3 regions of the Klenkia sp. AC732 genome follow, and region 1 is predicted to be linked to each of the others. Evidence: riboswitches for the same ligand, from Rfam matches in the RefSeq annotation. Region 1 holds a riboswitch; each other region holds the start of a gene.
What was found. A riboswitch is a leader RNA that binds a small molecule or an ion and turns the genes downstream of it on or off. The one in region 1 is predicted to bind S-adenosylmethionine.
Positions count from the first base shown of each region.

Region 2: another riboswitch for S-adenosylmethionine. It lies ahead of AC0IVP_RS10690 (bifunctional o-acetylhomoserine/o-acetylserine sulfhydrylase); the one in region 1 lies ahead of AC0IVP_RS12175 (aminotransferase class V-fold PLP-dependent enzyme).
Region 3: another riboswitch for S-adenosylmethionine. It lies ahead of thrC (threonine synthase); the one in region 1 lies ahead of AC0IVP_RS12175 (aminotransferase class V-fold PLP-dependent enzyme).

Region 1 covers NZ_CEEDOS010000022.1:4,723-9,646, forward strand. The annotation lists gene AC0IVP_RS12165 (MarR family winged helix-turn-helix transcriptional regulator) at 1-308, opposite strand, end outside; partial or broken gene AC0IVP_RS12170 (DMT family transporter) at 348-1,163, shown strand; gene AC0IVP_RS12175 (aminotransferase class V-fold PLP-dependent enzyme) at 1,277-2,650, opposite strand; SAM riboswitch class IV at 2,691-2,803, opposite strand; gene AC0IVP_RS12180 (MetQ/NlpA family ABC transporter substrate-binding protein) at 2,920-3,735, opposite strand; gene AC0IVP_RS12185 (methionine ABC transporter permease) at 3,755-4,414, opposite strand; gene AC0IVP_RS12190 (methionine ABC transporter ATP-binding protein) at 4,411-4,924, opposite strand, start outside.
Region 2 covers NZ_CEEDOS010000018.1:59,076-63,999, reverse strand. The annotation lists gene AC0IVP_RS10700 (hypothetical protein) at 1-305, shown strand, start outside; gene metX (homoserine O-acetyltransferase MetX) at 379-1,488, opposite strand; gene AC0IVP_RS10690 (bifunctional o-acetylhomoserine/o-acetylserine sulfhydrylase) at 1,493-2,785, opposite strand; SAM riboswitch class IV at 2,831-2,948, opposite strand; gene AC0IVP_RS10685 (ABC transporter ATP-binding protein) at 2,992-4,782, opposite strand; gene AC0IVP_RS10680 (MarR family winged helix-turn-helix transcriptional regulator) at 4,867-4,924, shown strand, end outside.
Region 3 covers NZ_CEEDOS010000070.1:2,264-7,187, reverse strand. The annotation lists gene AC0IVP_RS21200 (GAF domain-containing protein) at 1-178, opposite strand, end outside; gene thrC (threonine synthase) at 301-1,587, opposite strand; SAM riboswitch class I at 1,606-1,733, opposite strand; gene AC0IVP_RS21190 (HAD family hydrolase) at 1,782-2,615, shown strand; gene AC0IVP_RS21185 (ABC transporter permease) at 2,634-3,497, opposite strand; gene AC0IVP_RS21180 (alpha/beta fold hydrolase) at 3,494-4,924, opposite strand, start outside.

The sequences.
Region 1 (4,924 bases):
TCCCGACTGCGGGCGACGAGCCCGTCGCGCTCCAGGCGGTCCAGCCGCTTGCTCATGGCACCGGTGGTCACCATGGTGTGCGCGGCGAGCTCACCGGGGGCCCGGGCGTAGGGCGGTCCACTGCGGCGCAGCGTGGCGAGGACGTCGAACTCGCCCTCGCCCAACCCGTGCCGCCGGTAGACGACGACCAGCTGCTCGGTGAGGTGGCCGGCGAGCCGGTGCAGGCGGCCGATCACCCCCTGCGGGGAGACGTCGAGGTCGGGGCGCTCGCGCGCCCACTCCTGCTGGATCTGTGCCACCCGGTCCACGGGTTGACAGTAGCTTCCCAGGAAGACAAAGTCTCTTCCGTGGAAGACACCCTGCGGTGGTCCCTGGTCACCGCCGTCGCCCCGATCGCCTGGGGAGCCACCTACGTGGTCACCCACCAACTGCTGCCCGCCGGCGTCCCGCTCACCGGTGGCGCGCTGCGGGCACTGCCGGCAGGCCTGCTGCTCCTGGTCCTGGTCCGCCGGCTCCCCCGGGGCGCCTGGTGGTGGCGGTCGGCCGTGCTGGGCACGCTGACCGTGGGGGTCTTCTTCGCCCTGGTCTACGTCTCCGCCCAGCTGCTGCCCAGCGCGGTCGCCTCGACGGTCATGGCCACCTCGCCCCTGGTGCTCGTGCTGCTGGGTTGGGCACTGCTGGGCCAGCAGCCGCGGCGGGCCCACCTGGTGGGCGGGGTCGTCGGCATCGCCGGTGTCGCACTGCTGCTGCTGGGGGACGCGACCGGCGTCGACCCCCGCGGGGTGCTGGCCGCGGTGGCGGCCATGACGTCGTCCTCGGTGGGCTTCGTGCTGGCCCGGCGTTGGGGCGCCACGGAGGACCTGTCGGCGACGACGTCCTGGCAGCTGCTGGCCGGCGGCGCGGGGCTCGCACTGGCGGCCGGGCTCTGCGGTGAGCGGCTGCCGGCCCTGGACCTGCCGGCGGTGCTCGGCTTCGCCTGGGTCACGACGGTGGCCACCGCGCTGGCGTTCGTCTGCTGGTTCGCGGGGTTGCGCCACCTGAGCACCGGCACCGTCGGCCTGATCGGCCTGCTCAACCCGCTCACCGGGGTCGCGCTGGGCTGCCTGCTGGGTGGCGAGTCACTGACCGGCCGGCAGGTCGTGGGCGCGGCGCTCGTCGTCGGCGGCATCGCCCTCGGCCAGCCGGCGGTGACCCGGGCGCTGCGCCGTCGGACACGCCCGCCGGTGCGAGGGGACGCGCGGACCGGCCGCACGCCCCCTCACCCGTCGTCCCCCGGTCAGACCGCCGGGCCGCCGCACCCGGCGCCGCGGGCGACGGCGGTCAGGTCCGCGCCGGCCAGCCCGGCGACCGGGCGCGGGTCGCTCACGGGCTGCCAGCGGCCCTCGACCACGGCGTAGTCCACCGCCGGCCCGTCGGCGACGAACCGGGCGACGGCGGTCACCAGCCGGGCGACGTCGTCACCGGTGGTGCCCACCCCGACACTGGCCCGCAGCGCCCCCTCGGGGACGCCGAGCCGGGCCAGCAGCGGGTGCGCGCAGAACCGCCCGTCCCGCACGCCGATGCCGTGCTCGGCGGACAGGTACGCCGCGACCAGGCCCGGGTCGGCGCCCGCGACGGTGAAGCCGACGACGCCGGTGGGCTCCACCGAGTCCGACCAGATGCGCAGCAGCCGCACGCCGTCCACGGCGTCCAGCCCCTCGACGAGCTGCTCGCGGAGGGCCCGCTCGTGCTCCTCGAGCTCGCCGGGGGCCAGCGCGGCGAGCGCGTCGCAGGCGGCGGCGAGGGCGACGGCGCCCAGGACGTTGGGCGACCCGCCCTCGTGCCGGTGCGGGGCGGCCACCCAGCCGGCCGACTCGACCGTGACCTCGGTGACGGCTCCCCCACCGGCCAGGTGCGGGCGGCCGGTGTCCAGCCAGTCCCGCCGCCCGACCAGGGCGCCGACGCCGAAGGGTGCGTAGGCCTTGTGCCCGGAGAAGGCAACCCAGTCCGCACCGGAGTCGGCGAGGGAGAACCGGCGGTGCGGGACGGACTGGGCGCCGTCGACGACCACCCGGGCACCCGCGGCGTGCGCCAGCGCGACGACGTCTGCCAACGGCAGCGACTCCCCGGTGACGTTGGAGGCGCCGGTGACGGCGACCAGGGCGTAGGACCGGGCGGCCAGCGCCTCGCCCAGCGCCCGCAGGGTGTCGGCCACGGTGGGCCGGGTGGGCAGCACGGTGCAGGCGCCGCCGCCGGACCGCTCGCGCTGCTGCCACGGCAGCAGGTCGGCGTGGTGCTCGCAGTCCAGCACCAGCACCGCGCCACCGGCGGGCAGGCAGCCGGCGAGCAGTCCCAGGCCGTCGGTGGTGTTGCGGGTCAGCACGCAGACGTCGTCCGGGCGGGCGCCGACGAAGGCCGCGACGGTGTCCCGCGCCGACTCGTACAGGGCCGTGGAGACCTGGGAGAGGTGGCCGGCGCCGCGGTGCACGCTGGCGTAGAGCGGCAGCGCCTCGGCCACTCGGGCGGCGACCGCGGCCAGTGCCGGGGCACTCGCGGCGACGTCGAGGTTGGCGTACTGCGCGGTGCCGCCGGTGACCAGCGGCACGCGGGTGTCGGCGCCGACGGCGGGCAGCAGGGCGGGGACGGGACGGCAGGCGAGGGTCGTGGACATGCTCGGACTCCTGGTGGGTCAGGGCCCGCACGCGAGGCGGGACCGGCGCTTGCGGCTGCGCTGCGCAGCCGCCGGGTCGTCACCCGGAGCACCCCATCGCGGTGGAAGGGTTGCCGACCAGCGAGCCGGGGCTTCGCGCTGGTACTCGTGACCTGGTCCCAGCCTGGCAGACCCCCGGGCTACCCGTCAATCCCGATCGACGTGGTGGAGAACAGACGGCACGGGCCGGACAGCCCCGCGAGGAGCTGCCCGGCCCGGGGCCGTGCGGGTCAGAACGCGGGGATGACCGCGCCGTCGTACTCGTCGAGGATGAACTGGCGCACCTCGTCGGAGTGCAGCAGCTCCTCCAGGGTCTGGATCCGCTCGTCGGACTCGTCACCGGCGCGCACGACCACCAGGTTGGCGTTGGGGTTGCCCTCGGCCTCCTCCAGCGCGAGGGCGTCCTGCGCCGGGGACAGGTCGGCGTCGATGGCGTAGTTGCCGTTGATCACCGCGATGTCGACGTCGGCCAGCGAGCGGGGCACCTGGGCCGCCTCGACCTCGGAGATCTCCAGGTCCAGCGGGCTGCTCTCCACGTCCAGCGAGGTGGGGGCGGCGTCACCGGTGTCGGCCAGCACGACCAGGTCGTTGGCCTCCAGCAGCCGCAGCGCGCGGGCGGCGTTGGTGGGGTCGTTCGGGATCGCCACGGTCGCGCCCTGCTCCAGCTGCGACAGGTCGGTCAGCGACTGCGAGTAGATGCCCAGCGGCTCGACGTGCACCGGCTCCAGGGCGGTGAAGTCGTAGCCCGCGGTCGACTCCTGCTCCTCCAGGTAGGGCACGGTCTGGAAGAAGTTGGCGTCCAACGAGCCGTCGTCCAGCGCGACGTTGGGCTGCACGTAGTCGGTGAACTCGACGACGTCGAGGTCCAGCCCGGCGTCCTCGGCCAGGTTCTCCTCCACGAAGCGCAGGATCTCCGCGTGCGGGACCGGCGAGGCACCGACGCGCAGCGGCTCGTCGGCGCCGGACAGCTCGGCGTCCCCACCGCCGCAGGCAGCGAGGACCGCGGTGGTGGTGAGGGCGGACAGGGTCAGGGCGAGGCGACGCACGAGGTTCTCCATGGGGTGGTCAGCGACGCGCCAGTCGGCGCGCCCAGGTGTCGCCGCCGAACTGCAGCGCCTGGACGACGACGAGCAGCAGGGCGACGGTGAGCAGGGTGATGTCGGTGCGGAACTGCTGGTAGCCGAACCGGATGGCGAAGTCGCCCAGGCCGCCGCCGCCGATGGCGCCGGCCATGGCCGAGTAGCTGATCAGCGCGACGACGGTGACGGTGACGCCGGCGACCAGCGAGGGCAGCGCTTCGGGCAGCAGCACGGTGCGGACGACGTCCCGGCGGCGGGCGCCCATCGCCAGGGCCGCCTCGACCTTGCCGTGCGCGACCTCGCGCAGGCTGGTCTCGACCAGCCGGGCCAGGAACGGGACGGCGCCGATGGTCAGCGGGACGATCGCGGCGGTGGAGCCGATGGTGGTGCCGACCAGGCCACGGGTCAGCGGGGCGACCAGCACCAGCAGGATGATGAACGGCAGCGAGCGCCCCAGGTTGACGACCAGGCCGAGGACCCGGTGCAGCACCGGGTGCGGGGCCAGCGCGCGGGGTCCGGTGACGGTGAGCAGCACGCCGAGCGGGATGCCCAGCAGCACGGTGACCACCGCGGAGACGGCGACCATGTAGAGGGTCTCGCCGGTGGCGTCGGCCAGCTGCGGCCAGATCCGGGACCAGTCGCTCATCGGGCCGCCCCGGCCACGACGCGCTCGACCCGGGACCCGGCACCGCGCAGCCGTTCCAGGGCGCCGTCCAGGCCGCTCTGGTCGGCGCCGGTGACCCGCAGCAGCAGCCGGCCGTGCCGGCCGCCGGCGACGGTCTCCACCGAGCCGCCGGCGACCTCGACGTCCAGGCCGAGCCCGCCGACCAGCGCCTGCAGGACCCGGGTCTCGGGGGCCGCGTCGGTGACGGTGACCCGCACCAGGGTCCCGGTGTCCCGGTCGTCGGCCAGCGGGGCCGGCAGCAGGGCCTCGGCCAGTGGGGAGTCCCCGCGCGACAGCACCTCGTCGAGGCGGCCGCCGTCGACGACCCGGCCGGCCTCCAGCAGCACCGCGGAGTCGCAGACCGCCTTGACCACGGACATCTCGTGGGTGATGAGCAGGACGGTGAGGCCCAGCTCGTCGCGCACCCGGCGCAGCAGCTGCAGCACGCCGGTGGTGCTGGCCTGGTCCAGTGCGGAGGTGGCCTCGTCGCAG
Region 2 (4,924 bases), on a different contig from region 1:
ACCTGCCGCTGGCCGCCTGGTGCGCCGGTGCCCTCGCGCTGCTGCCCAAGGGCGGCCTCGAGGACGCCGTCGACGAGGGCGAGCTGTCCGACATGCACGTCGAGGTGCTGCACGAGGTGGTCAACGTGGCCGCCGCGCTGCTCAACGCCGGTGGGGTCACCCACTCCAAGCTGGACACCCTGGTGCCCCCGGGGCAGCCGCTGCCCGGGGACATCGCCGGGCTGACCGCCTCCACCAACCGGATCGACCTCGAGGTGGCCGTCGCCGGCTACGGCTCGGGCGGGCTGTCGGTCGTCCTGGCCTGATCCGCTGCACGGCCGTGGACCAGTCCCCCTCGGGGCTGGTCCACGTCCGTGCGTGGCCTCAGTCGGCGTGGCCTCAGTCGGCGAAGAGCTCGCGGACCAGCGCGCCGACGGCGTCGACCTCGACCAGGAAGCCGTCGTGCCCGTACGGCGAGGTCACCACCCGCAGCGGCACGCCGAGCGCGTCGGCGACCCGCTGCTGCTCCTGGACCCGGTACAGCCGGTCGGAGTCGATGCCGGCCACGACGGCCCGCGCCGTCACCCGGGACAGTGCCGCCTCCACGCCCCCGCGGCCCCGGCCGACGTCCCAGGTGTTCATGGCCTGGGTGAGCACCACGTAGCTGCCGGCGTCGAAGCGGCGGGCCAGCTTGTCGGCGTGGTGGTCCAGGTAGCTGGCCACCGCGAACCGGCCGTCGGGCTGCACCGTGTTGGCGAACCGGGTCTCCAGCTCCTCGGCGCTGCGGTAGGTCAGGTGCGCGATGCGCCGGGCGGTGCCCAGGCCCGCGACCGGGCCCTCTCCCGCGGCGTAGTCGCCGCCGGCCCACCGCACGTCGGTGGTGACGGCGGCCTGCTGGGTCGTCTGGGTGCCGATCTGGTCGGCGGTGGCCACCGCCCCGGAGGCCAGGAAGAACAGCCGCTCCACCCGCTGCGGGTGCGCGACCGCCCACTCCAGGGCGCGCATGCCGCCCATCGAGCCGCCGATCACCGCCGACCAGGTGCCCACGCCCAGCGCGTCGGCCAGCCGGGCCTCGACCGCGACCTGGTCGCGGATCGTCAGCTCCGGGAACCGGGAGCCCCACGGGCGCCCGTCCGGAGCCGGGGACGACGGCCCGGTCGTGCCCTGGCAGCCACCGAGCACGTTGGCGCAGACCACGAACCGCCCGTCGAGCGGTGCGCCGTCCCCGATCAGGCCGTCCCACCAGCCGGGGGTCGGCTGCCCGGGGCCGGTCGTCCCGACGACGTGGCTGTCGCCGGTGAGCGCGTGCTCGACCAGCACGGCGTTGGCGCCGTCGGGCGCGAGCGTCCCCCAGGTCTCGTAGGCGACCCGGACCTCGGGCAGCTGACCCCCGCGTTCGAGGTCCAGCGGCCCGAGGTCGACGAAGCGCCGGTCGCCGACCGGGTCCCCCTCGACCCAGCCGCCGGAGCGGTGGGGGGCCCGGGCAGCGGTCTCCCGGACCCCCGTCACCGGCTCAGGCGCTCTTCGCCGCGCGGAACCCGGCGTCGAGGTCGGCGAGGATGTCCTCGATCCCCTCCAGGCCCACGGCCAGGCGCACCAGGCCCGGGGTGACGCCGGCGGTCAGCTGCTCCTCGGGGGTCAGCTGGGAGTGCGTGGTGGACGCCGGGTGGATGACCAGGCTGCGCACGTCGCCGATGTTGGCGACGTGGCTGTGCAGCTCCAGGGCCTCGACGAACGCCTTGCCGGCGGCGACGCCCCCGACGATCTCGAACGCCAGCACGGCGCCGGTCCCCTTGGGGGCGTACTTCTTGCCGGCCGCGTGCCAGGGGGAGGACGGCAGCCCGGCGTAGTGCACGGACTCCACCTCGTCCCGGGCCTCGAGCCACTCCGCGACCCGCTGGGCGTTGGCCACGTGCCGGTCCAGGCGCAGCGACAGGGTCTCGATGCCCTGCACCACCAGGAAGGCGTTGAACGGCGAGATGGCCGGGCCGAGGTCGCGCAGCAGCTGCACCCGGGCCTTGAGCGCGAACGCCGGGGCGCCGAGGTCGGCGTAGACCACGCCGTTGTACGTCGGGTCCGGGGTGGTGAACATGGGGTGCCTGCCCCCGGTCCAGTCGAAGTTGCCGCTGTCGACGATCACGCCGGCCACGGCGGTGCCGTGCCCGCCCAGGTACTTCGTCGCCGAGTGGACGACGACGTCGGCACCGAACTCGATGGGCCGGATCAGGTACGGGGTGGCGATCGTGTTGTCCACGATCAGCGGCACGCCGTTGCGGTGCGCGACCTCGCTGACCGCGGAGATGTCCAGGACGTCGCCCTTGGGGTTGCCGATCGTCTCGGCGTAGAAGGCGCGGGTGTTGTCCTGCACGAGGGCCTGCCAGGCCTGCGGGTCGTCGGGGTCCTCGACGAAGGACACCGTCACGCCCAGCTTGGGCAGCGAGTGGTGCAGCAGGTTGTACGTGCCGCCGTACAGCGACGCCGAGGCCACGACGTGGTCCCCGGCCTCGGCCAGGTTGAGGATCGCCAGGGTCTCCGCGGCCTGCCCGGAGGAGACGGCGAGGGCGGCGACACCGCCCTCCAGCGACGCGACGCGCTGCTCCAGCGCGTCCTGCGTCGGGTTCATGATGCGGGTGTAGATGTTGCCCATCTCGGCGAGGGCGAACAGGTCCGCGGCGTGCTGGCTGTCGCGGAACTGGTAGCTGGTCGTCGCGTAGATGGGCAGCGCGCGGGCGCCGGTGGTGGGGTCGGGGCTCGCTCCGGCGTGGATCTGCCGGGTCTCGAAGCTCCAGCCGCTGGGGTCGGTCATGCGCCACGTCCTCCTGGTGATCGGGAGGGCCCGGGCGTACGGGCACTCCGTCGCTTGCGCGGACGGCGGGCGCCGTCCACACCGGCTCTTCCCCTGGAGCACCGCAGACGGAGTAGCGGTTGCCGGGCAGCCAGCCAGGTGCTTGTCGCTGCCTCTCGTGAGCCGTGACGATCGTAGGACGACCCGGCGGCCCGCGTCACCCTGGGTCAGGCGGGGACGGCCGCCGTGCCCCCGGCCAGCAGCGCGTACCGGCCGCCGCGGGCGACCAGTTCGTCGTGGCTGCCCTGCTCGAGCACCCGCCCGGCGTCGAGCACCGCGATGGTGTCGGCGTCCCGGACGGTGGACAGCCGGTGGGCGATGGTGATCGTCGTCCGGCCGCGGGCGACCTCGTCGAGGGCGGCCTGCACGGCGCGCTCGGTCTCGTTGTCCAGCGCGCTGGTGGCCTCGTCGAGCACCAGCACCCGCGGGTCGCGCAGCAGTGTGCGGGCGATGGCCAGCCGCTGCTTCTCCCCGCCGGAGAACCGGTGGCCGCGGGCGCCGACCATGGTGTCGTAGCCGTCGGGCAGCGCGGCGATGACCTGGTGCACCTGGGCGCGCCGGGCGGCCTGCTCGATGTCGGCGTCGGTGGCGTCGGGCTTCGCGTAGCGCAGGTTCTCCCGGATCGTGGTGTGCAGCAGGTAGGTCTCCTGGCTGACCACGCCGACCACCCGGGCCAGCTCGGCCAGCGACAGGTCGCGGACGTCGACGCCGTCGATGGTCACCCGGCCGGTGGTGACGTCGTTGAGCCGGGACACCAGCGAGGCCAGCGTCGACTTGCCCGAGCCGGTCTCGCCGACCAGGGCCAGCGTGCTGCCGGCCGGGACGACCAGGTCGACGTCGGTGAGGGCGGCGCGGGCGCCGTCGTAGGAGAACCCGACGTGCTCGAGGCGGACCTCGCCGCGCACGTGCGGCAGGGCGACGGGCTCGGCCGGGTCGTCGATGTCCACCGGTAGGTCCAGGTACTCGAAGACCCGGCTGAACAGCGCCATCGAGGTGATCAGCTGACCGCCGACGTCCAGCAGGCCCATCAGCGGGCGGAACAGGGTCCCCTGCAGGGCGGTGAAGGCGACCAGCGTGCCGATCGTCATGCCACCCGACGTCGCGGGCAGGCCGGCGACGAGGTAGATCAGCGCCGGGATCCCGGCGAACACGATGCTCATCGAGGCCATCCGCCAGCGGCCGGCCAGCTGGGAGCGGACCTCGAGGGCCACCAGCTCCTCCGACGTGCGGGCGAAGCGCTGGGACTGCGCCGGGCCGGTGCCCAGGGTCTTGCCGAGCTGGACGCCGGAGATCGACAGCCCCTCCTCGACCTGGGTCTGCATGTCCGCCATCCGGCGCTGGCGCTCGCCGGTGACCTCGCGGCGCATCAGCGCGACCTTGCGGGTCAGCCAGATCGCCGGCGGCAGCACGACGAGGGACAGCAGGGACAGCCGCCAGCTCAGCGCGGCCATGGCGACCACGGTGCCGACGACGGTGGTGGCGTTGGAGGCCAGGCTGGTGGCGGTCGAGGTGACCACCGACTGCATGGAGCCGATGTCGTTGGTCAGCCGGGACTGCACCTCACCGCCGCGGGTGCGGGTGAAGAAGCCCAGCGACTGGCGCTGCAGGTGCGTGAAGACCGACGTCCGCAGGCCGTGCATGACCTTCTGGCCGACGGTGGTGGACAGCCAGGTCTGGACGACGCCGAGCAGTGCGGTGGACGCGGCGACGGCGACCATGCCGGCCACGGCCCAGGCGAGCAGCCGGACGTCGGCGTGCGGGAGCGCGTCGTCGATGACGGTGCGGACCAGGAAGGGGGTGGCCAGGGCGATCAGCGAGCTGAGCACGATCAGCGCCATGACGGTGCCCACCTGGAGCCGGTGGGGGGCGAAGAGCGCCAGCACGCGTCGCAGGGACACGGGGGAGCGCTCGAGCTGGGTCTCGTCTGCCGGGTCGGGCCGGCCCTCGGGGCGTGGCATCCACGTCCCCCTCTCTGTCGGTGGAACGATGCTGAGGTTACCTCACGGTGAGGTAGCAACGGCAAGTCCGTTAGCATTCCCGCCGTGTCCGCCCCCGCCCCCGACGACGACCTGGGTGAGCTGATCGTCCGGGCCGCCCGGT
Region 3 (4,924 bases), on a different contig from region 1:
CACCGGTCCAGGACCGGTCGGTCATCCGGGCCACGGTGAAGACGTCGAAGTCCTCGGTACCGGCGAGGTCGGACACCGCCACCCCGGCGGTGGCGGCGAACGCCTGCCCCAGACCGGGCCGGTCGGACACCGGCGCCGGCACGGGCGTGGAGCCCACGGACCATCCGGACATGCTCATCGCGTCTCCCGCATCTCACCGTCCGGAACTATTCCGGACGAATGCGTTCTACATCGACACGAGCGGGCCGGTCTTGAGCAGTGCGGGCACCCTCCCCCCGAGGAGGGAGGGTGCCGCCGACCTCAGGAGATGAGGCCGGCCTGGCGCAGCGAGCGCAGCGAGGGGTCCACCCGGTGGGTGGGGCCCACGACGGGCATCAGCGGGTCCAGGGTCTTCAGACCCTCCCCGGTGTTCAGCACGACGGTCTCCGCGGCCGGGTCCAGCAGGCCACGCTCCACCAGCTGGCGCAGCACCGCCGTCGTCACCCCGCCGGCGGTCTCGGCGAAGACCCCGGTGGTCCGGGCCAGGTCCCGGATGCCCTCGACGATCTCGGCGTCCCCGACCCGGCCGACCGAGCCGCCGGTGCGCCGGATGGCGTCCAGGGCGTAGGGCCCGTCGGCGGGGTTGCCGATGTTCAGCGACTTGGCGATCCCGGTCGGCTTGACCGGCTTGACGACGTCCCAGCCGTTCTCGAACGCGGTGGCGATCGGGTCGCAACCGGCGGACTGCGCGCCGAAGACCTTCCACTCGGTGGCCTCGACGATCCCGGCGGCCGACAGCTCGCGGAAGGCCTTGTCCACCTTGGTCAGCAGCGACCCCGACGCCATCGGGATGACCACCTGGGCCGGGATCCGCCAGCCGAGCTGCTCGGCGATCTCGTAGCCGACGGTCTTGGACCCCTCGGCGTAGTAGGGGCGCACGTTCTGGTTGACGAACGCGCAGTCCTCGAACTCGTCGGTCTCGGCGAGCTCGCTGGTGAGCCGGTTGACCTCGTCGTAGGAGCCGTCGACGGCGATCAGCGCCTGGCCGTAGACCGCGGACTGGACGATCTTCCCCGGCTCCAGGTCGCTGGGCACGAAGACGAAGGAGGGCAGCCCGTTGCGGGCGGCGTGCGCGGCCACCGAGTTCGCCAGGTTGCCGGTCGAGGCGCAGGCGATCTTGGCGTACCCGAAGCCCTTGGCCGCCGTCGCGGCCAGGCTGACCACCCGGTCCTTGAAGGAGTGCGTCGGGTTGGCCGAGTCGTCCTTGACCCACAGCGGGGCGGTGAAGCCCAGCTCGTCACCCAGGCGCTGGGCGCGCACCAGCGGGGTCATGCCCGGGTCCAGGCTGACCCGGGAGTCCGGGTCCTGACCGGTGGGCAGCAACGCGCTGTAGCGCCAGATGTTCTGCGGGCCGGCCTCGATCTGCTCGCGGGTCACCGCGCGCATCAGCTCGGGGTCGTAGTCGACCTCCAGCGGACCGAAGCACTCGGCACACGCGTGCTCGGCGATCAGGCCGAACGTGGCACCGCAGTTGCGGCACACCAGGCCGCGGGCGGGGTTCGGGGGCACCGGCTGCGCGATCGCGCCGGTGGCAGTGGGAGCGGTCATGGTCATACGACGACTACCTCCTCATCTTCCCCGCGTCGGGCCGTCGAGCCGCGCAGGACGGAAGGGGCACCTGCTGCCCGCGTGGGTGCGGGCGGTGGTTGCCGGGGCTTCAGCGGGCCGTGTCCCTCTGCCCCTCGTGATGAGTGGAACGTCGGCCACCGTACCGGACCAGGGGCTCCGGCAGGATGACCTGCATGACCGCCGCGATCGTGTACACCGACCTCGACGGCACGATGGTGGGGCCGCGGGGCTCCTTCTTCCACACCGCCGGCCGCGAGCTGACCGACTCCCCCGCCGCCGCCCTGCTGGACCTGCACCGGGCCGGGGTGCCGCTGGTGCTGGTGTCCGGGCGCACCCACGCCCAGCTGCTGGAGGCCGGCCGGGTCTTCGCCGTCGACGGCCACGTCGCCGAGCTGGGCTCGCTGGTCAGCTGGGACGGCGGCCGGGAGACCCACCTGCTCACCGGTGCCCTGCCCGAGGAGCACGCCGGTCGCACCCCGATGGACGTGCTCGCCTCGCTCGGGGTGGTCGACGCCCTGCTGGCCGAGCACCCCGGCCGGGTGGAGTGGCACGCGCCCTGGCACGCCACGCACTCTGCCGACGCCCTGCTCCGCGGCTGGCTGGACACCGTCGCGGTCGACGACTGGCTGGCCGCACGTGGCTGGGGCTGGCTGACGGTCAAGGACAACGGCCGCGTCCCGCGCACCTCACGGATGACGCTGGACGGCGACGGCGACGGCGACGGCACCGACCCGCACGTCTACCACCTGATGCCGCGCGGCATCGACAAGGGCGCGGCCATCGCCTGGGACCTGGCCCGCCGGGGCATCGACCCCGCCGACGCCGTCGCCGTCGGGGACTCCGTCAGCGACCTGGAGATGGCGCCGTCGGTCGGCCGGCTGTGGATCACCGCCAACGGCGCCGCGGTGGAGGGGATGCCGGCGGCCATCGCGGCCCTGCCGAACGCCACCGCCACCCACGCCCCGATGGGCGAGGGCTGGGCCCAGGCCGTCCGCGCCTCGCTCTGACCCCGCTGGGGCCCTCCCTCAGCTGGTGACGTCGCGGCGGGCGAAGTGCCGGAAGGCCAGCGCGGTGAACACCGCGGCGTAGAGCAGCGACTGGATGACGCCGCGGTAGAGGTCACCGCTGTCGACCGGGGTCTGCAGCAGGTCCGTCCAGGCGAACTCCTCCGCCGTCGGGAAGTAGTCCCGGACGCTGCCCAGCTGCTCGACCTGGTCGAGGATCGCGAAGACGAACATCGTGAACACCGACCCGCCGACGGCGGCCAGCGGCGCGTCGGTGACCGTGGACAGCCAGAACGCCAGCGTGCCGACGACGAGCAGGTGCACGGCGAGGTAGCCGACCATCCCGGCCAGCCGGAGCAGCCCGTCGCCCTGGCCGATGGTGATGCCGATCGGCGTCTGGATGTCCTCGAACCCGAACGCGATCCCGCCCGCGACGACGGCCACCACGGTCACCGTCAGCAGCGCCGCCACCGACATCACCAGCGCGGCCAGCCACTTCTGCCGGAGCAGCCGCATCCGCGGGACCGGGGTGGCCAGCGCGTAGCGCAGCGACCCCCACTGGGCCTCGCTGGCCACGGTGTCGCCGAAGAACAACGCGTACACCACGACCAGGAAGAACGACGTCGTCGCGAACAGCACGAAGAGGGTGAAGTTCAGCCCGGACGACGTCGCGACGTCCACCAGGTTGAGCCGGCTGTTGGACTGCGCGTCCTCGCTGGCGCCCAGCTGGAGGGCGGCGATGAGCAGCAGCGGCAGCGCGACCATCAGCGCGAAGACGCCGATGGTGCGTCGCCGTTTGAACTGCCGGCGCAGCTCGACCGACAGACGCAGGGTGCGCTCGGGCCGGTAGCCGGCGACGGCCCCGGTGGACTGGACGGTGCTCACGAGCTCTCCCCCACCAACGACAGGAACGCGTCCTCCAGGCGGCGGCGCGGGGTGACCTGGTCGACGCCGATGCCGGCGCCCACCAGGGCGGTGACGGCGGCCGCCCGGCTGGTGCCGCCGAGCTCGAGCACCAGGCCCTCGTCCGAGCGTTCGACCGAGGTCCCCGGCAGGGCGCCCAGCACCTCGACGGCGCGGTCGGTGTCGGCCGGGTCGTCCAGCACGACCAGCACGGCGCCGCCGGTGCCGATGATCTCCTCGACCGTGCCCTCGGCGACCTTCTGGCCCTTGGCCATCACGACGACGTGGCTGCAGGTCTGCTCGATCTCGGCCAGCAGGTGGCTGCTCACGATGACCGTGCGACCGGTCTTCGCGTAGTCCTGCAGCACCTCGCGCATGGCGTGGATCTGCGGCGGGTCCAGCCCGTTGGTGGGCTCGTCGAGGACCAGCAGGTCCGGCAGCCCCAGCATGGCCTGGGCGATGGCCACGCGCTGGCGCATGCCCTGGGAGTAGGACCGGACCCGCTTGTCCAGCGCCGTCCCGAGGCCCGCGATCGCGATGGCCTCGTCCAGGTGGGCGTCCTCGGCCGGCCGGCCGGTCGCGGCCCAGTACAGCTCCAGGTTGTCCCGGCCGCTCAGGTGCGGCTGCAGCCCGGTGCCCTCCACGAAGGAGCCGAGCCGGGACAGCACCGGGGCGCCCGGGCTCGCCGGGTGGCCGAAGACGGAGATGGTGCCCTCCGTCGGCCGGATGAGGCCCATGAGCATCCGCAGCGAGGTGGTCTTGCCGGCGCCGTTGGGGCCCAGCAGGCCCAGCACCTGGCCGCGGCGGACCTCGAAGGACAGGCCCCGGACGGCGGTGAAGCCGTCCTTGTAGGACTTGGTGACGCCCTCGAAGCGCAGCGGCACGTCCTCACCGTCGGGCTCGACGACCGAGAGCTGCCGGCGGCGCCGGGCACCCCACAGCCTCGCCACGACCACCCCCAGCACGCCCAGGCCGGCCAGCACGCCCAGCAGCACCCACCAGCGCGAGGAGGAGGACTCCCCCACCACGGCGCCGTCGACGGTCGGTGCCGCCAGCGCCGCGCCGTCGGCCAGCGCGACGGTGTAGACCCCGGCCTCGGCCGGGGCGGCGAACGCCTGGTCGGTGGAGGAGACCAGCACGCGCATCACGTGACCGGTCTCGAACCGGTGCACGATCCCGGGCAGCGTCACCTCGACCTCGGTGGGGGCGGTCGGGTCGGTGGACAGCCCGGTCAGCGCCAGCGGAGCGACCAGCCCCGACGGCAGGGTCTGCGAGCCGTCGGCGGCCACGTCGTAGAGCTTGGCGAACAGCGTCGCGGTCCCGGTCGGCGAGGACACGGCCAGCGTCACCGTGGAGGCACCGACCACGTCGGTGGCGGCGTCGAGCGGCGCGGAGTCGAACGCGGCGAA